Regions from separate parts of the Paenibacillus sp. JT22N15 genome, predicted to be linked through region 3. Evidence: riboswitches for the same ligand, from Rfam matches in the RefSeq annotation. Region 3 holds a riboswitch; each other region holds the start of a gene.

Region 1 (4,238 bases), on a different contig from region 3:
AATATTTTGGTCGATGAGAAAGTTTTGTCCCAAGCTCTTCTTAAAGGAGAACCCGTACTTCGCAATAATTTCCTTTGTTCGTTTAGGCGTAGCTACCTCTGCGGCCTTAACTGCGCCTTTATTTAAGCTTTGTTGCTCCGTCATACGCCTTCGTCACCCCTGTTCCTGTTGTTCCATGGCTTGCAGCGCCTTCTCAAACTCTTCGCGCGTAATGCAGAAGCTCGTGCAGCGCTTGTAGAACTGCTTCCCGTTCGCATAGCCGATCCCCAGCAGCTTGCCCATAACCAGCCGCCGCTTTGCCGCTTCTTCATGCACAATTAAGCCAGCTGCCATCAGATCGTCCCATGTAATGGCCCCGACGCTCTCAGCCGTTTCTGTACGCAGCTCCGAGAGCGCCTGCCTAATCGCATCAGGCGCCGCATTCTCAATGCCGATATCCCCTTTATAGGAGGCCAGCTCCTGCGGTAAAAAAGCATGCTTGCAGCCCGGCACGCGCTGAGCGACAATTTTACGAATACGCTCTCCCGCATGATCCGGATCTGTAAATATAATAACGCCACGGCGCTCCTGTGCCAGCGCGATGCGCCGCAGCACATCCTCGCCAATGGCCGATCCATTCGTCTCAATCGTATCGGCTTCAACGGCCCGCTTAATCGCTACCGTATCCTCTTTGCCTTCTACTACAATCATTTCCTTGATCACATCGAACAATCCTTTCACAAAGGGAAACTTATCTTGGATATTCGTTCAAGCGTAAACGGCTGTCGCCGTCCTTTGGCGGCAAAGCTGCCGTTTCGCGGTGAAATATAAGCTGATTATAAACGTGAAACTTATCAATCTTATATTTCAGAAAAAATGGGCGATTGCTGCAACAACAACCCGCTCATTCACGTCTGTTTTATTATAACCCCAATTGGCCATTCAAGCGAATCTGACGCAAACAAAAAGAAGAGGCAAGGCCTCTTCCGCATCCTGTCATATTTAGCTTATGATTGCGATAAACTAGAGCACAATCCATAAAGAACTGCCACTAATTAGCTAAGCGATGGCTTGTTAGGACCAATCACATAAACGGTAAATCCTTTTTTCTTACCAAATTTATTAGCTTGCTTCTCACTGTCAAAATAAACATCGATCTTATTGCCCTTGATCGCACTTCCGGTATCTTCAGCACGGCGGAAACCAATGCCCTCGATATACACCCACCAACCGAGTGGAATGATATCCGGGTCAACGGCAATTGTCCGTCCTTCCGATACTTTAGCGCCAGAGGCCGTAATTCCGTAGTCCGGGTGCCCTTCGCTCTTGCCCGTTGATGCTAAGCCAGCTGAATAGGCCGTCAATGTGACGTTGCTGAGCACTTTTTTGGATGTGAGCGTTGTGCCGTCTACCGTTACATTGTTGCTGGTTGTCGCTGTCGACAGCACAGTAACTTTAGGCTCCGGCTTTTTCGTACCGACTGCAACGACCTGATTGACCGCAACCGTTTCGACTACCTTGTCTACCACTTTCTTGGAGACAAGTACGCCATCTTCAAACTGCTTCTCAATTTTGATCGTTACGACGCCTTCTTTGCCCGTCTGCACAACCTTCTCCTTGCCTACTTCCAGGTTCGGATCTTCCTTCTTCACAATGGTGAACGGTGTTGTGCTGGACGACTTGCCTAGCTTCGTATCGACGCGAATGACTGTTACGGTCATATCCGCGCTGACGCCCGAGCCAAGCGAAGGTAATACTTTATCATCATCTTCAACAGGAATATTTAATTTCTTTATCGCTGCCTGCACGGTTTTCTCTGTCGTGTACACCGTTGATGTTTTGCCATCAGCTTTTACAAGTAGCGGTACCGCATGCTTAATTTCAAAGCGGTCCCCATCCTTTACTGCCGTATTCAGAGGTACAGATACCTCGTCATGCGGGCCAATTGTAATAGCTTGTTCATCCAGTAGGCGTTGCAGGACCCATTGTTTCGTTGAAACAACGGTTTCTTGTCCATTCACTACTACGGATACGCTTTTGTCAGCCGATCCGTACAACAACACCAAAAACATGAAAGTCATAGCGATTGAGATCGTAGTACTCAAAAGAATCAAACGCAAGTTTTCACGCTTCCATCGCAATGCGAAAGACATGCTGGATGATCGTTTCCCATGGGTCTCACTTGCTTGAATAATGCCCACTTCATCGGTCCTCCTTCATAGCCCCGCCGTCGAATTACGCATGATACCATTGACGCGACTATAGTATATTGGCGTGCTTCTAGCACGCTCCAGTATATTTCCTCTGCAACCTCCTAGATTTACCCTATGACGACGGTTTACCCAATATTCAAAAATAAAAAGAAAGCCCGTCGACAGAGGATCTGTTTCGTGGCTTCCCGGGAACGTCAAAATAGACTATTCAGGAATGGTGGATGCACGAGGTTGATCACTCTCTATAAACGCTTACGAGGTTAGCTGTCGGGTTCGGGCAAGAGAGCTGCCCTATCGTCGGAAGAATGCTCATGGCAATCCCCGCCAAATTCACCCCTAGAAGAAATTCAGGTGCGCGTGCAATGTGATCCGCAAATTCCTCACAGCATCGTGCATGGTTCCCCCGCTCTCCAAAGTTCGAAGATTAAGCGCAAACTGGAAATCCAATACAAAAATTTAAAGCTCTGAAATGAATCATACCTTCATCGGAGCCTAATTGTAAAGATCAGATAAAAACCGATTTAAGCGAAATTTTAGGATATTTACGGAAAAGAGAGTCTATTTCAGCATGAAAAATTAGTTTTATCGCCGTAAAGGTCACTTATTCTCGTTTTTATAGCCGTTTTTACACAATTCCGAAACATTTTTTACCGTTTTCGGTCGTTAAATTGGCGATTTCGGCCACCGATTTTCCTAATATTTCTGCTGCGGCTTCCGCAACGAGCGACACATAAGACGTCTCATTTCGTTTCCCTCGGAATGGATGAGGGGTCAAATATGGGGCATCCGTTTCGATCAAAATTCGGTCACTCGGAACCATCGCAAGCACCTCTTTTGGCACCCTTGCATTTTTGAATGTAAGCGGTCCCCCGAACGATATATAGAAGTTCATATCGAGGCATTTTTGAGCCGTTTCTGGACTGCCGGAAAAGCAATGCATAATGCCGCCAACCTCAGAAGCATTTTCCTCCTTCAGCAGCTTGACAATATCCTCATGGGCATCGCGATTATGAATAATAATTGGTTTTTTCAACTTCTTGGCTAAGCGAATTTGCTCGCGAAATACGCGATGCTGGACGTCTTTTGGGGACGTATCCCAATGGTAATCCAGTCCGATTTCGCCAATGGCTACCACTTTAGGATGAGAGCAAAGCTCTTCAATCCATCCCAGATCCTCCGGCAGCATATCGATGCTGTCAACGGGGTGCCAGCCAACTGCTGCATATATAAAATCATATTTTTCTGCCAGCGCAAGTGTTGTTGGAATCGTTTCCCGATTGAATCCAATATTAACCATTAAATCCACCCCTGCCGCACGCGCTCTTTCGATAACAGCTTCGCGGTCTTCGTCAAAATGCGGGGAGTCCAAATGGGTGTGTGTGTCGAATAAAGAAATCATAATTGAGCAAGCTCCTTCTATATTATAGTCTATGGTGAAACGGTCGAAAGCCGTCCTTTGGCGGCGCGTTTCAGTCCGAGAAATATAGAGAAAGTATGGCAAAATCATATACTTTCCTATATTTTAAATAACATTCGTACTTTATCGCTTAATTGATCAGCGGCAGCGCGCAGCTTCTCTTCCGGATAATACAAATGGGACTGGCCCTGATGAAGTCCAGTAATGGAACGAATGATGTCAGATTTCGTGGAAATTTCACTGACAGCCTCGTAGCTATCCATTAACAAAATCGGCGTCTTTTCTTCTTTTCCGCCTTTTTTCGTATCAGGCTGATACACATCATACGGTTGATCAAATGGAAAATCAATTTCCATATGGTAATCCGGGTTCAACCCGATCGCTGCAAATTGTTGTCTTACTTCATTAAAGAGGCCAATATCCGGTTTATCCAACATGATGTATTTATAGAGGCGACGCGTCAAAAAACGATCACATAGCTCCGCCAGCAGTTCATCGCCTTCGTCGCTCCATTCTATAAAGGCTGTCTGCAAATACGCCTCATCCAGCTTCAAATATTGTTTAACCCCAATTGTCCCGTCAAGCAGCCGTTTCAGCGGCTCCGGCATCCAACCAAATGTGTACCCACC
Region 2 (4,238 bases), on a different contig from region 3:
CAGCGAATTGTCCGTTCGGAACGTGCCAATCGTCTCCGGCACCCACTGCTTGCGGCTGAGTGATCCGGCTACAGCAAGCAGCGCAATCATCGACATATATCGGCCGAAAAACATCACGAGCCCGGTCGTTATATTCCAGAACGGCGTATTGTCGGCCAGCCCCTCAAACCCGGAGCCGTTGTTGGCGGCCGAGGACGTATATTCATAAAGCACCTGCGTAATGCCATGAAAGCCCGAATTGGATATAGCGCCTTGCCCCAGGTCGGTTAGAAAAGCCGCTGCCGTTGGCGCGAGAATAATAAACGGATGCACGAGAATGGCAATGGCAATGAGCTTCATTTCGCGCGGCTCTATTTTTCGTCCGAGAAATTCTGGTGTCCGTCCGACCATCAGCCCGCAGATGAACACCGTCAGCATCGCATACATCAGCATATTGACGAGCCCGACGCCTTTGCCGCCGAAGACGACGTTCAGCATCATTTGGGCAAGGGGAACGAGCCCGCCAAGCGGAGTGAGCGTATCGTGCATCGAATTGACCGAGCCGGTCGTGGCCGCCGTCGTCACCGTCGTGAACAGCGCGGACTGGGCGATGCCGAAGCGAACCTCCTTGCCCTCCATGCTGCCTTGCGAAGCGTCGATGCCGAGTGTGGCGATCAGCGGGTTGCCGCTTTTTTCAGCCGTATAGGAAATCGTAAGAAAGATCAGAAACAGCGCCATCATCGCCGAAAAAATAACCCAGCCCTGCTTGCTGCTTTTCGCAAACCGGCCATACATGAAGGGCAGCGCGGCAGGCAGTGCCCACATGGACAAAATCTCAATGACATTCGTCAGCGGGTTGGGATTTTCGAACGGATGGGCGGAGTTGACTCCGAAAAAACCGCCGCCATTCGTGCCAAGATGCTTAATCGACTCCAGCGAGGCGACTGGCCCGATGGCGATATGCTGAACCGCGCCCTCGAGTGTCGTAACGGTCAAGGTAGGGCTAAGCGTTTGCGGCACTTGCAGCGCCACAAGCAGCAGCGTAATGATAATAGCGAGCGGGAAGAAAATCCGCGTATGTGCTTTGACGAAATCCTCGAAAAAGTTGCCGAGCGTTCCGCCTTTGCTCGTAATGCCGCGCACGAAGGCGACAGCAACGGAAAAGCCGGTAGCGGCGGACGTAAACATCATCATCGTAATGACGGCCATTTGCGCAAAATACGTCAGCCCTGATTCGCCGCTGTAATGCTGGAGATTCGTATTGGTCATAAAGCTGATGACCGTATTTAGGACGAGTGTCGGCTCCATGCCGCCGATTCCATTCGGGTTAAGCGGCAGACCGCTTTGCACCCTCAGCAGTACATAGCTGACAGCTACGAGCACGAAATTGAGTGTAATAAAGCTGAGCGCATATCTTTTCCAGCTCATGCCTTGGCGATTTTTGAGCCCGATTACTGCATAAATGATCGCTTCGATTCGTCCGAACAGCTTGTCGGTACGGTTCGGAACGTTTGAAAACACGGAATATAAATAATGCCCAAGTGGCTTTGCGATCAGCATGATCATGCCGACGACTACCGCCATTTGCAAGACGTCCACAGCTGTTCCTCCCTTGCTATAAATGATGAAATGTTATGAGCTAAAATTTTTCCGGATGGAGCAAGGCGTAGACGAGATACACCAGCAAAGCTCCTGTAACGAGCAATATGACAATCATCCCCGTTCCTCCGTTTCGCTAATGGACCGATCGCACCAGCGTATAAATCCGGCAATCAGCCCGAAAGCTGCGATTAAGGTCAAAGCCATTCCGATATCCAGCATAGCTGCATCGCTCCTTATTTCGTTTTATCCCTAGTCATTTTGGAAAAAAAGGCAACAAAAAAGAAGCCTTGGGCAAAGAGGACTCTTCACCCGCAGCTTCCTTCATCCGGGCATCATACGCCCCTGATTCGCCTGCGATAAGTGTAAGTGTGGCCTCTCCCGTTGACGCTTGCGAGGTTAGCTGTCGGATTCGGGCGCGAGAGACGCCCTACGCTTGGCACTTATCGTGCCCTTGCGATTCACCCCGTGACGCTCCCTGCCATCGTCCATTGGACAACGACAGAGAGCCGTCGATGGTTCCCCCGTTTCTGCGGCAGTGCAGAACTCAGCGTTTGAAACAAAATGCCTGCCGATGTTGCGAGTGCTATTTTCGAAAAAAAGACAACAAAAAACCACAGAGGCGTATGACGCTCTGTGGCCTGATTTACAAGGTCACAATCGTTCACCATTCCTCTCTACACCTGCGCTTACGAGGTTAGCTGTCGGATTCGGGCGGTGAGAGTCGCCCTACATTTGCCTGGAGTTTCATGACACTCCTGCAAACGATTCACCCCTGCGCTGCCAGCTTCCGACTCTCACATCGGATGGCTGCAGTGCGTTTGGTTCCCCCGCTCTTCGCCTAATATGCGAAGACTCAGCGATCAAGCAAAAACGACTACGTCGTCCTTCTGGGACGAGCGAAGAGCTTTGCCCTTAGAAATATAGAGAAAGGATAACGAAAACATATACTTTCCTATATTTCAAGGTGAAACGGCTATCGCCTTCCTTTGGCGGCGCAGCGCGTTTCAGTCCGAGAAATATAAGCCTATTTATAAGTGCAAAACTTATAAATGCTTATATTTCAAAAAAAGGTTCATGCATGCTATGAATCATACTCCCCCGCCGCGATTGCTGTAAAGGAAGCTTACGCCGCAAAAGAGAGCGAATGCAGCAGATTAGCTTGATTTTAAACGCTTACAACGAGATTTATCTTTAGCAAGGTCGATTTATCTCGCGATTTCTTTAAAATATAGGAAAGCATATGATTTTTTTCTTCCTTTCTCTATATTTCATCGCGAAACGGTAGCTTTGCCGCCAAAGGACGGCTTCAGCCGTTTACGCTTGTTTACTCAAAGCACCCCCTCTTTCCAGAAAACAAGGAAACGAATATGATAAATAGCATGCTGACAGAATCAGGTGTTTGCGGCTGCTCGGCCGCGTATTTAAATAGCGGGGGGATGAACGATGTATAAAGTGCTGCTGGTAGATGATGAAGAAGAGACGCGCAGCGGGCTGCTGCACGAAATTGCATGGGAGCGCCATGGCTTTGAAATTGTAGATACGGCGGCGAACGGCAGGGAAGCGATGGAGCTGATTGAGCGTCTGGAACCGGACATCGTAGCGACGGATATTAGCATGCCGTATATGAACGGCTTGGAGCTGGCGGAATGGACGAGGAAGACGTATCCGCTGACGCGCATCGTTATTTTTTCCGGCTATGATGAATTTGAATATGCGAAGCAGGCGATCGGCTTGCAGGTGGATGAGTATATTTTAAAGCCATTTTCCGCGCAGCAGCTGCTTGAGGTGATGGACAAGGTGAAGGAGCGGCTGGACGATGAGCGCGAGAAGCGGGAAAATATGCAGCTTTTGCAGGAGCATTACCGTACGAGCCTGCCGGTCGTAAAGGAGCTATTCCTGTCGTCGCTGCTCACCCGCAAGCTTCCGCTGCGGCATATTGAGGAGAAGCTAGAGAAATATGAGCTGGATTTAGCGGGAGAGGCGTACATTGTGTCCGTGCTGCACACGCATGTATTGGAAGCGCTTCCCGGATTGCCGCTCCGCGCAGCGGAAAGCTCGCTTGCGGCCTCCAGCGATCTCGACCTCAAGCTGTTTGCCCTGCGCAATGTGGCGGAAGAGGTGTGGGGCAGACTCGGGCTGGGCAAAGTTTTTCTGCATCAGGATCGGGTGGCGCTGCTCGCAGTTGGACGGGGAGGAAGCGCGCAAGAGCTGATGGAGCGGACGCTGGGCGGGCTTGCTGAAATGCTGCAAAATATTCAGAAATACTTGCGTTTTCCCGTGACGATTGGGGTCAGCTCAACGCTGGCGGATGTCGCGCAGTTAAAGCAGGGCTATGAGGAGGCGCAGCAGGCGCTCGATTATCATAATTTGGTGGGCAGCAACCGGATCATCTGCATTGACGATGTAGAGACGCGCTATGTGGAGGAGCTGCAATTTGACGAGCTCAAGGAGCAGGCGCTCATTCGCTGCCTGCGCGTGGGCACGCATGAGGAGCTGGAGCAGCTGCTGGCTGCGCTTTTTGACGAGATTGAAGGCGTCCATGCCGCTTACCGGGAATACCAGCTTTACATGCTGGAGATGATGACGGCGGTCATGAAGCTGGTGAGGGAGGCAGGGCTGAACCTGTACGATATTGTGGGATACGAGCTGCAAATTTA
Region 3 (4,238 bases):
TCATCATTATACAATCTCCTTATAAACCTCAATCGCGCGGGCGCGTGAAGCTTTCAAATCAACGATGGCATGCGGCTGCGGCAGGTGGATTCGCTTATCAGGCAGATGGGCAAGCTCCGGCAGCCAGCGTCTAATGTAAGTGCCGCCCGGATCATGTGTTGCGGACTGCGTAGCCGGATTCATAATGCGAAAATATGGCGCGGCGTCGTAGCCGAGTGACGAGCTCCAAAGCCAGCCGCCTCGGTTCAGTGTATGATCATAATCGGCGAGCTGGCGGCGGAAATACTGCTCGCCCAACGTAAATGGGCATAACAGATTTTTCGTCAAAAACATGGCGGTAACCATCCGCAGCCGATTCGGCATTTCCCCCGTTTCATTTAGCTGCTTCATAGCGGCGTCAATAACAGGAATGCCCGTTTTTCCTTCGCTCCATGCCTCGAAATGCTGATCGCTCAGCGAAGATAAATCAAACTTCTGCTCATAGCGGTAGAAGTCCTCATTGTATTTTCCTTGATATAGAAAAAAATCCCGCCATGCCAGCTGTCTAATCCACGCCTCGGCTCCAAACTGCTGCTGCGCCGCTTCGTAGGCTTGCCGTGCTGACAGCGCTCCCGTATTCAAATAACGCGCCAAATGGCTCGTCTGGTCGTCCGCAAACTGGTCGCGGCCGCCTTCATAGCCAGACAGGCGTTGATTTAGAAATTGCTCCAGCACCTCGGCTGCATGGCTCGCGTGGGATTGGCCGCGCCCGGCTGAGTCATCTATCTGCTGAAAGGCTGCCGCAGCCAGATGCTCCCGCGGAAGACTGAAGCGCTCTGCCATGCTGGCATCTATATTTTTCAGCGTATTAAGCTGCTGCAGTGTTGTCTCGCCCGCAGGGGAATAGTGGCTCTGCATAAAGGCTTGCCACATGCGGTAAAACGGCGTAAATACCTTGTAAGGCTCACTGCGCCGAGAAAACGTATGGAGCTCCTCCAAATCGGCCAGCGGCGCATCGTCGAGCGTCATCCAGCGGCGTCCCGCTGCGCGTACAACCTGCTGCATACCGTGGTCGCGTGCCCTTGCATAAGGCGTTGCCAGAAAACAGCAAAGCCGCAAGCTATTTGTCCGAAGACAAACAACTGCGGCTTTGCTGATTGAGACAGCAGCTTTTCGTTATGTAAGCGAAAAAAGCGTGGCCTGGCTCTATTGCTCGCTTGCGTACTTGTCGTAAGCGTCTTGGCTCATAACGCGTGTAGCTGATACGTAACGATCAGCATAATAAGACTCGCTAAGTTTGCTAATAATAACGCCTCTGCTCGAGGAAGCATGTGCAAACTTTCCATCGCCTACGTAAATACCAACGTGGGAGATGCCTTTGCCGCTCGTGTTGAAGAATACGAGATCGCCAGCGATCAGGTCACTCTTCTTCACTTCACTGCCATCGTTCGATTGGGCTTGGGAAGTACGGGAAAGATCGATGCCCATTTTGTCGAAAACATACTTCGTAAAACCGGAGCAGTCGAAGCCTTTCGTAGTCGTTCCGCCGCTTTGGTACGGTGTGCCGATCAGATCAGCGATAACACCATCCATCTTCGAACTCGCGAACACGCTGCCTGCTTGGAAAGCAAGCATTAATACAAGACCAACGAGTAGTGCAGTAACCTTCTTCAAAATTTGAAACTCCTTCCGGTGCCGACGAGGTTAGCTGTGGGGTTCGGTTGTGAAGGTTCCCTATGATTTCCAAGACACTTGAATCAAGCCGTCCAAGCATCGAAATCAATTCACCCAAAGTGGTTCCCCCGTATTTCTATACCTTTGCGGTATAAAAAATTAGGCTGGTTTAATTTTGCTCTGCGCTAATAATTCGTTTTTTTCATGTGATTTCCTTCTATATGAATGAATTTCTAATAATTCTCATGTAACCTTTTGGCTCAATTTTGCGTTAAAACAAGTTTCTTGCCTAATAAATGTTCGATCTATCGCCGTTCTTGGGCAAAAAAACATTTTGTCAGTTTATATGAGAAATAGGCAGCTAATATGCTATGAATCGTGTGAATAGGCAAGAATTATAGCGTAAAATGAAGATTTAGAGAGTTTGAGCTAGGTCGCCATATAGGCTGGGAAGTAAATGGAGGCTTTACCTGCAGGTGCAGGATAACGGCAAAAAACCGATTTCGGCCTTTTGGCCGCAATCGGTTTTTTTATGAGAAGGGCTTTAGAAAAATGAGAATACTAAATGAGAATTAGGTGGGGTTGCCCTCATTTTTCTAAGGGTCTCAGCTCTGCTTTGATTGCAGGCAATCGTATTGGGCAGCGAGCGTCCATACTTTTAACAAGGTGCGCAGCAGATGATAGGCTTGATGCATGATGAGTGCCAGCATGCCTGCCCAAGCATAGGAAAGCCCAGACACAGCGAGCGAAGCGGCAACAGCCAGCAGCCACATCAGCAGAGAGAGGCCGGCATAAGGGAAAAGATTTCGGAGCGCATGGCTGAGCCAGCGCAAGGAGCCCGTGCCGGAGGCGGCGCCGAACTGCATAGCGAGCAGCAGCAGGTGAACGAGGAAGCTCCATAGCAGCCAGCCGCCAAAGCCCGGCAGCGTGCCTTGCAGCAGCTCGCCCAGCGAATGGCCCTCCATAAGCAGCTTGAAGGCGCGAGGCAGCAGGAACCAGCCGGGTGCGAAAATAAGCAGCGTGCGCAGCCAATAGAGCAGCGTCACGGGCTTCCAAGCTTTGCGAATGCCTTGAAGAAACTGTGTTTCACCTGTTTCGCCCATATGATGCAGCGAGTAGAGCAGCCCCGCATTGAACAGCGGCGTCAGCAGCATGCGGGCAGCGAACAAGCCGCCCAGAAGCCACAAATAAGGATTGATCAAATCCGTCTTCGTCAATTGAAACTGGGCCTCGCTGAAGAACAGCGACACGGCCGAGTCAGACGGATGCTGGAGCGGAAAGCGCCGCAGCAGCGGCAGTACAGTCATATCAACAAAACGGTAAAGGAAAAGTCCCCATAATAGCTGGTAAAGGAATAACAGAATGACGATATAGAAATGGCGGATAGCGAGCCGCCAGCCTTGCTTCATATGCTGCTTCATTTTTCAACCTCCTCTCTACCAGCCTACGGATCCGAGCAAGCCTTCGATGAGCTTCGTCAGGCCGAGGCTCCATCGAATGCGCGACTGCTCGGGCACTTCTGCGCGCATAAAATTGTTAATATGCTTGTTGTCCAGCACATTGCTGTTTTTCGGGTCAACCGCCACCCAGGCGAGCGGAGCAGCGTGCACAACCTTGTACTGGATATGCGACTCGGCGGCATCCCATGTTTTCGAAATCTTTTCGCCATCGGTAAAGGAGAATACGAGCGGGATTGGCCCATTTTGCCCGCCATTGCGCTTAATCAGCACGGTAGACTCGTACTCCGTTTGGCCATCCTGCTCCACTTCATTCACTCGAATAGCCTCTACTGAAAAATCCGCCATCAGGCTGCCGTATACATACTGGTGGAAATAGTCCTGCCATTTTTCCTTCGTAATCTGCTCAACGACACGCTGGAAATCAGACGTGGTTGGATGCTTGAATTTGTATTTTTGAAAATATGTGCGCATAATTTTTGACATCGTCTTTGCTCCAACCTGCTTCTCAATGCCGACCAGCACAAGCTTGGCGCGCATGTATACATTTTCCGCGTACTCATCGCTGTTGTGATAAGCCCATGAAGGCTGCTTCAGCGGGGCAGGGGCCGTAATATAGCTGGCTTCCATAGCCAAGTTAGGCTCAACGCCATAGGCGTTCTCCATCACCTTATCCTCCGCATAAGAAGTAAAGCCTTCGTCGAGCCACGCTTCTTCGAACTCGTTCGATGCAACCATCCCGTACCAATACTGATGGCCAATTTCATGTACAACGGTGCGCTCGAGGCTGTAGCCAGGGTTATCGGATTCAGCAGCTAAAGCGGTTACGAGCGTTGGATACTCCATGCCGCCTGCACCATTCGCACCCTTCGGAGGGACGATAATGGACAGCGTCGAATACGGATAATCGCCGTACCACTCCGCGTATTTGGACAGTGCTGATTTTGCTGCATGCATATAGCGGTCTTTCAGCCCTTCGTGGGCAGGGTCCAAATAAAGCTTAATGCGAACACCCGGAATACCCGTTCCTGACAATGTGTCCTCCGCATATATGAAGTCCGGCGAGGCTGACCAAGCAAAGTCATGCACGTCTTCGGCATAGAACTGATAGGTGCTTGTGCCATTTTG

What was found. A riboswitch is a leader RNA that binds a small molecule or an ion and turns the genes downstream of it on or off. The one in region 3 is predicted to bind cyclic di-AMP.
Region 1: linked by a shared signal. The riboswitch ahead of AC50X8_RS28425 (resuscitation-promoting factor) and the one ahead of AC50X8_RS29220 (C40 family peptidase) in region 3 are both predicted to bind cyclic di-AMP.
Region 2: linked by a shared signal. The riboswitch ahead of kdpF (K(+)-transporting ATPase subunit F) and the one ahead of AC50X8_RS29220 (C40 family peptidase) in region 3 are both predicted to bind cyclic di-AMP.

What each region holds. Positions count from the first base shown of each region.
Region 1 is NZ_JBXENV010000019.1:10,204-14,441, reverse strand. It holds gene rsmA (16S rRNA (adenine(1518)-N(6)/adenine(1519)-N(6))-dimethyltransferase RsmA) at 1-144, opposite strand, end outside; gene rnmV (ribonuclease M5) at 154-702, opposite strand; gene AC50X8_RS28425 (resuscitation-promoting factor) at 1,035-2,180, opposite strand; cyclic di-AMP (ydaO/yuaA leader) riboswitch at 2,426-2,633, opposite strand; gene AC50X8_RS28420 (TatD family hydrolase) at 2,818-3,591, opposite strand; gene AC50X8_RS28415 (HD domain-containing protein) at 3,708-4,238, opposite strand, start outside.
Region 2 is NZ_JBXENV010000009.1:262,284-266,521, forward strand. It holds gene kdpA (potassium-transporting ATPase subunit KdpA) at 1-1,578, opposite strand, end outside; gene kdpF (K(+)-transporting ATPase subunit F) at 1,619-1,696, opposite strand; cyclic di-AMP (ydaO/yuaA leader) riboswitch at 1,952-2,141, opposite strand; cyclic di-AMP (ydaO/yuaA leader) riboswitch at 2,250-2,450, opposite strand; gene AC50X8_RS19455 (response regulator) at 3,025-4,238, shown strand, end outside.
Region 3 is NZ_JBXENV010000020.1:76,041-80,278, reverse strand. It holds gene AC50X8_RS29230 (GNAT family N-acetyltransferase) at 1-7, opposite strand, end outside; gene AC50X8_RS29225 (FAD-binding domain-containing protein) at 7-1,098, opposite strand; gene AC50X8_RS29220 (C40 family peptidase) at 1,186-1,656, opposite strand; cyclic di-AMP (ydaO/yuaA leader) riboswitch at 1,658-1,829, opposite strand; gene AC50X8_RS29215 (hypothetical protein) at 2,259-3,074, opposite strand; gene AC50X8_RS29210 (M1 family metallopeptidase) at 3,090-4,238, opposite strand, start outside.